Regions from separate parts of the Mesorhizobium sp. LCM 4576 genome, predicted to be linked through region 2. Evidence: riboswitches for the same ligand, from Rfam matches in the RefSeq annotation. Region 2 holds a riboswitch; each other region holds the start of a gene.
The links. A riboswitch is a leader RNA that binds a small molecule or an ion and turns the genes downstream of it on or off. The one in region 2 is predicted to bind cobalamin.
Positions count from the first base shown of each region.

Region 1: another riboswitch for cobalamin. It lies ahead of LCM4576_RS31020 (CbtB domain-containing protein); the one in region 2 lies ahead of bluB (5,6-dimethylbenzimidazole synthase).
Region 3: another riboswitch for cobalamin. It lies ahead of LCM4576_RS23990 (DUF1636 family protein); the one in region 2 lies ahead of bluB (5,6-dimethylbenzimidazole synthase).
Region 4: another riboswitch for cobalamin. It lies ahead of LCM4576_RS08030 (DUF1636 family protein); the one in region 2 lies ahead of bluB (5,6-dimethylbenzimidazole synthase).

Region 1 covers NZ_MDDT01000068.1:12,136-14,315, reverse strand. The annotation lists gene LCM4576_RS31030 (PilZ domain-containing protein) at 1-39, opposite strand, end outside; gene LCM4576_RS31025 (histidine phosphatase family protein) at 186-761, opposite strand; adenosylcobalamin (AdoCbl) riboswitch at 847-990, shown strand; gene LCM4576_RS31020 (CbtB domain-containing protein) at 992-1,201, shown strand; gene LCM4576_RS31015 (CbtA family protein) at 1,249-1,989, shown strand; gene LCM4576_RS31010 (hypothetical protein) at 2,149-2,180, shown strand, end outside.
Region 2 covers NZ_MDDT01000057.1:234,041-236,220, forward strand. The annotation lists gene LCM4576_RS26890 (hypothetical protein) at 1-332, shown strand, start outside; gene bluB (5,6-dimethylbenzimidazole synthase) at 333-1,064, opposite strand; cobalamin riboswitch at 1,107-1,284, opposite strand; gene LCM4576_RS26900 (histone deacetylase family protein) at 1,400-2,180, shown strand, end outside.
Region 3 covers NZ_MDDT01000047.1:15,252-17,431, forward strand. The annotation lists gene LCM4576_RS23980 (ABC transporter substrate-binding protein) at 1-145, opposite strand, end outside; gene LCM4576_RS23985 (ABC transporter ATP-binding protein) at 177-965, opposite strand; gene LCM4576_RS23990 (DUF1636 family protein) at 962-1,342, opposite strand; cobalamin riboswitch at 1,432-1,637, opposite strand; gene LCM4576_RS23995 (helix-turn-helix domain-containing GNAT family N-acetyltransferase) at 1,973-2,180, opposite strand, start outside.
Region 4 covers NZ_MDDT01000016.1:60,315-62,494, forward strand. The annotation lists gene LCM4576_RS08020 (winged helix-turn-helix domain-containing protein) at 1-532, shown strand, start outside; gene LCM4576_RS36265 (hypothetical protein) at 638-856, opposite strand; cobalamin riboswitch at 1,072-1,275, shown strand; gene LCM4576_RS08030 (DUF1636 family protein) at 1,315-1,740, shown strand; gene cobW (cobalamin biosynthesis protein CobW) at 1,743-2,180, shown strand, end outside.

The DNA of each region.
Region 1 (2,180 bases), on a different contig from region 2:
CACATGAAGGCGGCGCTCGGTCTCGGGATATTCGGCCATAGGCGACGGACTCCTCGGGCGAGGCTCTCCTCGCCACGGGGCTGCACCCTAGCAGCGAGGCGTTTCCGTTCCGTTAGCGATCGCTGAAACGGCGGACTTCGCCTTCGCCGGCGACCGCTCGTCGCCAGGCAAGCGCTTTTCCAGCGCTATCTCGCGCCGGCCATCACCCCGCTCGCATGCAGCACCCAGCGATGGCCGTCGCCGCGGAATTCGGTGTGTGACAGCGGCTCGATGTCGATCTTCCAGACGGCGGAGAGCGGCGCGCCCAGCACATGCACGACGGCGGCGCGGATCGGCACGGCATGGGTGAGCGCGATGGTGTGGCCGCCCTCGCCGGCCAGGCGCTCCATCAGCGCCGCGCCACGCAAGGCGACCGCGGCAAGCGACTCGCCGCCATGGGGCGCGGCGTCCGGATCGGAAAGCCAGGCCGCCATGCCTTCTGGGTCCTCGGCCTGCACCTCCTCGAAACCTTTGCCGGCCCAGCGTCCGAAATCCTGCTCGGCAAGCAACGGCTCGACCGTCGCGTCCAGGCCGAGCGCCTCGGCCGTCCGCCGTGCGGCGAGCGCCGGACTCGTCCAGACGCGGTCGGCCCGGCGCAGCGACGAAGCCATCGCGCCGGCGCGCTTGAGAGCGCTCGGCTCCGGCGCCTCGTCCTTCGGAAAGCAGCCCTTGCGCGTGCTCTGCGTCGCGCCGCTTGCGATCATCGTCAGGCGGGCGAACATCCCAAAACTCCGTGGTCCAGTGAAATTTCAGCCGCGCGAGGCCGCGTTGGCCATTACATGTCGTTGACAGGCGAACGAAGTGCTGACAAGTGTTTTAGCGCTATACGGGATTGGAAGCCGGTGCGAGTCCGGCACGGTCGCGCCACTGTGATCGGCACAAGCCGAAAGTCAGGCCTTATTCCBCAGCATTGTTCGATCAACGGGACGCAGTATCCCAAGGGAGGTCAAATATGTCCGACACCACTTTCGCCCCCAGCTACGGTCCGGTTGCGATTCCGGTCCGCGAGCTTCTGCCTTGGGCCATCTTCGCCGGCCTGATGCTGATGCTGATGCTCTATTTCGTCGGCGCGGAAGAAGGCGCGACCTCGCTGATCCGTGGCACGGCGGTGCACGAATTCGTGCATGACGGCCGCCACCTGCTCGGCTTCCCCTGCCACTAAAGCGGTTCAGCATCGCTGAACCCGCTTTCGACAAAGGGTTCTTGAACATGGTCGGAAAACTCTTGCTGCGCGGCATGCTTGTCGGGCTGGTTGCAGGGATTCTGGCATTCGCCTTTGCTCGCGTCTATGGCGAGCCGCAGGTCGATAAGGCGATCGCCTTCGAGGAACAGCAGGCCCAGGCCACCGGCGAGGCGCCGGAACCCGAGATGGTCAGCCGCGCCACGCAGGCCGGCATTGGCCTGGCGACCGGCGTGCTGATCTATGGCGCCGCCCTTGGCGGGCTGTTCTCGCTGGTCTTTGCCTATGCCTATGGCCGGCTGGGCTCGCTCGGCCCGCGCGGCACCTCGGCGCTGATCGCGCTGCTCGGCTTCCTGGCCGTGATCGTGGTTCCGAGCCTCAAATAKCKGGCGAACCCACCGGCTGTCGGRAATGCCGAGACAATCGGTTACCYCACAGAGCTGTTCTTCATCATGATCGTGGTGTCGATCGCGGCGATGGTGGCGGCGGTCGGCCTGGCGCAACGGCTGTGGAACCGGCTCGGCGCCTGGAACGCCTCGATCGTCGCGGGCCTGGCTTTCCTCGTCGTCTTCGCGCTGGTGAAGGCGGCGCTGCCCGACATCAACGAAGTGCCGGAGACCTTCTCGGCGACGGTGCTTTGGCAGTTCCGGGTCGCCTCGCTCGGCATCCAGCTTGTGCTGTGGACCGTCGTCGGGCTCGGCTTCGGTGCGGTTGCCGAACGCGTGGTCGCGGTGCGCGACCAGCGCAGCCCTGCCCGCCGCTACGCCTGAAATCCGATGCGTTGGCCGCCACGGTTCCGCGCCCTGGCGGCCAATTTCTTTTTGGCGACCCTTTTCGCCCTCCTCCTGGCAGCCCCGGCCCAAGCCCATAGCGGATCTTCCGCCCCTCCGCCTCCCGGCATCCAGATCCCCAGCCTCACCCATGGCCAGATGGCGGTGATCGCGCGCTATCGCGGCGACAT
Region 2 (2,180 bases):
TTGGGGTGATCATGTGGGGCGTGTCCTTCGTCATCTTCCTGCTGATGCTGGCGCCTGCCGCCGCCATCCTGTGGGTCATGCCCGGACAATTGGCCGGCTGGGCCTTCGTGCTTGCGATCGTCTTTGCCTGGGCCTTCAAGGCAGCCTTCATCGAGCCGTTCGCCATCGCGTCCTTGATGCAGGTCTATTTCGAAGCCATCGAAGGTCAGGTGCCCAATCCCGAATGGGACACGCGGCTTGCCGAGGCCTCGTCCAAATTCAGGGAACTGCGCGACAAGGCGCTGGGCTCCTTCGGCGGTGGATCGCGCTGGGACACGCCCCGGGCCGCTTGATCACGGCTTTGGCGGGCCGCTAAGTCTCGCAATCGCCGATTTGAGTGGCGCTTCTCCGGCGCCRCAAAACGTCTCGCTCATCACCAGCTCGGGCAGCGACAGGCGCCTGCCCCAGCCATGCGCTTCGAGGTCCGGTTTCGGTGCGAAGGCCGAGACGCGGCCGACGCACAGATAGGCGATCGGCGTGACATGCTCCGGGATCGACAGAAGCCGCTTCAGCGCCTCCGTTTCGATGATGCTCACCCARCCGACGCCCACGCCTTCCGCGCGTGCCGCCAGCCAGAAATTCTGCACCGCGCAGACGGTGCTGTAGAGGTCCATCTCCGGATTGTGCCAGCGCCCGAGCGGCGAGTCCTTCGATCGCTGCCGGTCGCAGGTGATGCAGAGATTGAGCGCGCTTTCGCAGATGCCTTCGAGCTTAAGCTTGCGGTACAGCGCCTGCCGTTCCGCCTCGATCRCCGGCAGTTCCTGTTCGCGCGCGGCGAGGAACAAGTCGCGGACCTGCCGCCGCCTTGTCTGGTCGCGGATAACGATGAAATTCCACGGCTGCATGTAGCCGACCGACGGCGCGTGATGAGCGGCGGTGATGAGCCGCGCCAGCACGCTGTCATCGAGATCGTCGGGGACAAAATAGCTGCGCACGTCACGCCTGGTGAACATCGCACGATAGACCGCGTCGCGCGCCAATTGGTCAAAATCGTCGCCGCTCGCGGCGATCGCTGCTGCCGTCATCGCATTTCCCCTTGCGACAAGCAGTCATCCGCCTGACCAAGCGGATGACCATGTCTGCCGGGCCGGTCTTCTGGCTCGGGATCGTCCCGCTCCGGCGCCTTCCCGTCATGGACAGTGGCGTTTGCCGGCGCGGTCCCCCTCACAGCGTTGGGCACGCCACGGAGTTCAACCGTGTTCCCGATTCTCCCGCGTCACGGGCACCAGGCAGCGAAGTGACCTTACCGCAAAGTTCGGCGCCCGCCAATGGCGCGGACGACATCGGCTGGCGCAATTTCCCCAGCCATTCGGCGTTTCAAACATGGTCATTACGGCCGCGGGTGCCTAGATTAGGCGCCATGGCCACCCGTCTCTACACGCACCCGATCTTCCTCGAACACCTCACGCCGCCCGGCCACCCCGAGCGGCCCGACCGGCTGCGCGCCATCGAGCGTGTGCTGGACGACGATGCCTTTTCGGCGCTCGACCGCGTCAAAGCGCCCGAAGGCGACGAGAAAACGATCCTTTACGCGCATCCCGAGCAATTCGTCGAACGCGTCCGCGCGGCAATCCCTGAGACCGGCATCGTCTCGATCGACGCCGACACCAGTGCCAGCCCGAAGAGCTGGCAGGCGGCGGTGACGGCGATCGGGGCGGCCAATGCCRCCGTCGACGATGTCTTCGAGGGCCGTGCCGCCAATGTGTTCGTCGCCGCCCGCCCGCCGGGACATCACGCCGAAAAGACCACGGCGATGGGCTTCTGCCTGTTCAACACGGCCGCCATCGCCGCCCGCTATGCGCAGAAGAAACATCAGGCCGAGCGCGTCGCCATCGTCGACTGGGATGTCCATCACGGCAACGGCACGCAGGACATTTTTTGGGACGATCCGTCTGTGCTTTATTGCTCGACGCATCAGATGCCGCTTTACCCGGGCACCGGCGCGAAGAGCGAAACCGGCGCCGGCAACATCGTCAACGCGCCGCTCGCGCCGCAGACCGGCAGCGACCTGTTTCGAGACGCCTTCCTGTCGCGCGTGCTGCCGTCCATCGATGCGTTCGCGCCGGACCTGATCATCATTTCCGCCGGCTTCGACGCGCACCACCGCGATCCGCTGGCCGAGATCAACCTGACCGAGGACG
Region 3 (2,180 bases), on a different contig from region 2:
CAGCCATGTTGAGATCCTGGATGACGGCGCGCTTCGGCGGCGCGTCGAAGGTAAGCGGCTTGCCGCAACTGTCGACGGTGACCGGGAAGGCGAAGGCGGCCGAGGCGACAAGCGAGAAGGCAAACGACAAAGCGAGGCGTTTCACGGGGCATGCTCCTTGTTTGTGTTGGGCAGGTTCAGGATGGCGAGGAAGCGCGCGTGGGCAGCTCGAAGACGGTGAGCTCGCGGTCCTCGGTCGGGTGCCGCAGGCGCAGCACATCGATGCCGAACACCTCGCGGATGAGCGGCTGCGCCAGCGCGTCGCGTGGCGGCGCCAGCGCGCGCAGCCGGGCGTTGCTCATCACTGCGACGCTCGTGGCGAAGGGCGCTACGAGGGCCAGATCGTGCAGCACGGCGACCACGGTCATGTTGAATGCGGCGACCAGCTCGAGCAGCTCGCCGCGGGCGCGCGGATCCAGGTGGTTGGTCGGTTCGTCGAGAAACAGGATTTTCGGCTCCTGGGCGATGGCGCGGGCGAGTTGTGCGCGCTGGCGTTCGCCACCGGAGAGCGAACCGATGCTGCGCGCGAGTAACGGCAATAGCCCGGTCCGGCGCAGCGCTTCGACGACGATGTCGCGATCGTTGTGCCGGCGCCTCAGGCCGGCATGCGGGACGCGGCCGAGCTCGACATAGTCGATCAGCGCCAGCCGTGGATCCGGCTGGTCCGTCTGGCCGACGACGGCAATGCTCAGCGCCCGCTCGGCCGCGGTGATCCTGTCCAGCCGGCGTCCGGCAAGGCGAACCTCGCCGGCGCTCGGCCGGAGCGCGCCGCATAGCATGCGCAGCAGCGTCGTCTTGCCGGCGCCGTTGGGGCCGATGATCGCGAGCCGCTCACCCGCCGCCAGCGACAGGCCGACATCCTCGACCAGCGTCCGGCCGTTTGCCATGGCACGAAGAGCGCGGGCTTCAAGCAGGGGCGCGCTCACCGGACCTGCTCCCTGCCCCCGGCCGGGATGCGCGCCAGTATCTTGCCGGCGAGCCTTGCCGGGCGCTGGTCGGAACTGCACCAGCCATCGGCCAACGAGGCATAGAGTCTGGCAAACTSGACTAGCGCGCCGGCATCGGTGCCGCTGTCGATCGAGCCGAAGAGATAGCTGGYCTTGCCTTGCGCGTTGAAGGCGACGGTCAGTGGTCGCGAACAGCCGGCCATGCAGTCGACGGTCTCGACAGCAAAAGACGACGCCAAAGTCCCGGCAAGCCTGGAGCGCAGTTCGGCGCACAGATCCTCGCCGGACCTCAGCCTGGTCACGGTGTCGCGGCATAGCGAACAGACGATGATACGATGGTATGCGGTGTCCAGCATTTCCGTCACTTCCCAAAATGGCGACGGAAGGATGCCGGACGAGTCGRCCGAAAGGCCGGTGCCCGCGTCTCCTCCCGGCACACCCCGTCCGGTCAACTCGTGTCGATGGCAGGTCTCCTGGCTCGCGGGTCGTTGCGCCATCCGCCTTCCCAGCCTTGCCGGCCAGTGGCGTTTCGGATGGAGCTCGCCGCTCACAGTTGCGGGGGCAGCCACGGCCTCGACCCGGATAGGCCTCACCGTGTTCCCTTTTCACCCCTCGCCTTGCGGTTCGGGGACCATGACGTAACGATCGTAGGTAGTCCGGCCGCGAGTCGCAACGGGCTTCCGCGCAACCTTGTCACCGTTCGAAGCGACCTGCCTGAAAAGATGCATTTCCGATTGATATGTAATAACGTTACATACAGCTGGCGGAGGCGCTTTTGTCAACCCCCTTCTCCAGCCGTCGCGACCAACATCGGAGAATTTTCAGAAACCGTTCGGGTTTCGAACATGGGCACAGCGTCGAGACGGCTGAAGAGCTCCAGCGGGGTGGAACGTCAGGATTTCCTGGTACACCTCTTATCCGTCTCGGCGCTGCGCGCCGATCAGCCTTCTCCCCCGTGAGCCCGCAAGGGGAGACGGGAAAGAGAGCTAAAGCTCCAAATTCCAGGTCTGGCCGACCAAGTCCTTGCCGAAGGAATGATGGCGTTCCTCGTCGACCAGCTTGAAGCCCGCGGCCTGGTAAATGCGGCGGGCCGAGCCAAGAATGTCGTTGGTCCACAGCGTCAGCGTCTTGTAGCCCTTGGCTCGAGCAAAGGTGATGCATTCGTCGACGAGCCGCCGGCCAATACCAAGGCCG
Region 4 (2,180 bases), on a different contig from region 2:
CATCGCCACCTATGGCGACCTGCGCGACTATTTCCGGCTGGCGCCCGGCGACACCAAGGACCGCATCGAGGAACTGGTCGAAGCCGGCGATTTGCTGCCGGTGAAGGTCGAAGGCTGGGACAAGCCCGCTTATCTCCACAAGGACGCGCGAATCCCGCGCCGGATCGAGGCGCGTGCCCTGCTTGCCCCGTTCGATCCCGTGGTTTTCGAACGCACGCGCACCGAAAAGCTCTTCAATTTCCGCTATCGCATCGAGATCTACACGCCGGCCGAAAAGCGCCAATACGGCTACTACGTGCTGCCCTTCCTGCTCGGCGACCGCATCGTTGCCCGCGTCGATCTGCGCGCCGACCGCCCGGCCAGCGTGCTGCGCGTCCATGCCGCTTATGCCGAAGCCGGTGCTCCCGCTGAAACCGCCGCACAGCTCTTCGACGAACTGAAGCAAATGCAGGCATGGCTCGGCCTGCAGGCGATCGAAGTGACGCCGGCCGGCGACCTCGGACCGGCGCTGATCGACATGGCGATGCCATAGCAGCGCGTTGACAAACAAAAAGAACAAAAATAGAACAAAGCTTGCTATGAACCGAGCTTTGGTTTGATGACCCTCAATGGTTTCAAGTGTCTGGTAGTAGCAGCTCTAATGCTGTCTTCTACGCTCGATGCAAACGCTGCGTCCCAGTCGAAATGGGTAGAAGTCACCAAACCCGTAATCTACTGCGGCGGCGTAGACGCCGACGCGGCGGCGTTTTTGCTGCTGCGCTGGCTGAGTTCCGAACACGGAGAGATCGACGACGACATCAAGCAGTCCTGTGGCCTGCTGACGGTTGGCGATCAATATCTGCTCGACGATCAGCAACCAGAATCGGATAGGAGCCGGGTTATCTTGATGTGGAGCCCGATCTGCCCGAGAGGTTGTTCGCCAACCATGCTTCCGGCAGCCGCTGCGCCCCRTCGCCTCGTGGGAACATATCTTAAACCGATAAAGYCGCCGAAGGGCTGGGAGGGCTGGTAATGGCGCTGGCCCACACGACCGTGTCGTAGCCACGCGTTGACAGGCGCCTGGCCGTAAGCCTAAATCCTGACCCAGACGGTCTTCTCCCGGCAAAGGGAGGAGCCAAGAGGGAATGCGGTGCGGGCCAAAACCCAAATCCGCGGCTGTCCCCGCAACTGTAAGCGACGAGCCCCGGCCGAAAACCACTGGGATGTTCCCGGGAAGGCGGCATCTGAGGCGACGACCCGCGAGCCAGGAGACCTGCCGTCTGAGACTAAAAGTATCCGAATGCCCGGCGGGTTTTCCGGGCAAGGAGCCTGGTTTTGGATCGCAACGGCAGTTTCCCGGCAAACAGTGCGGACATTTCGTCCGAGCCCGATGCGCTGGCCGGCGTGACCGTCATCGTCTGCTCGTCCTGCCGCGACGAAACCGGATCCGACGCACATCCCCGCGCCGGCGCGCTGCTGGCCGAAGACACGCGCCGCGCCGCCTCGAGCGACAATATCCGCATTCGCACCGTCGAATGCCTCGGCAATTGCAAGCGCCGATTGAGCGCCGCGCTGCTGCGCGACGGCTGCTGGAGCTACGTCTTCGGCGATCTGGACACGACCAGCGGCGCCGACCTCGTTGCCGGCGCAAAGCTCTTCGCCACCTCGACCGATGGCCTGATCCCCTGGCGGGGCCGGCCCGATTCCCTCAAGCGCGGCCTGGTTGCCCGCATCCCTCCCCTCGACATGCTGAAGGACTGACCATGACCGCTTCCTTATCCCGCGTGCCCTGCACCGTCGTCACCGGCTTCCTCGGCGCCGGCAAGACGACGCTGATCCGCAACCTGCTCGAAAACGCCAAGGGCAAGCGGCTGGCGATCATCGTCAACGAGTTCGGCGATGTCGGCATCGACGGCGAGATCCTGAAGGGCTGCGGCGTCGACACCTGTCCGGAAGAAAACATCGTCGAGCTCGCCAATGGCTGCATCTGCTGCACCGTCGCCGACGACTTCGTGCCGGCGCTCGACCAGATCCTGTCCCGCACGCCGAAGGTCGACCACATCCTGATCGAGACCTCGGGCCTCGCTCTGCCGAAGCCGCTGGTCCAGGCGTTCCAATGGCCGACGGTGAAGAGCCGCGTCACGGTCGACGGCGTCGTCGCCGTGGTCGACGGCCCGGCGCTGGCCGACGGCCGCGTCGCA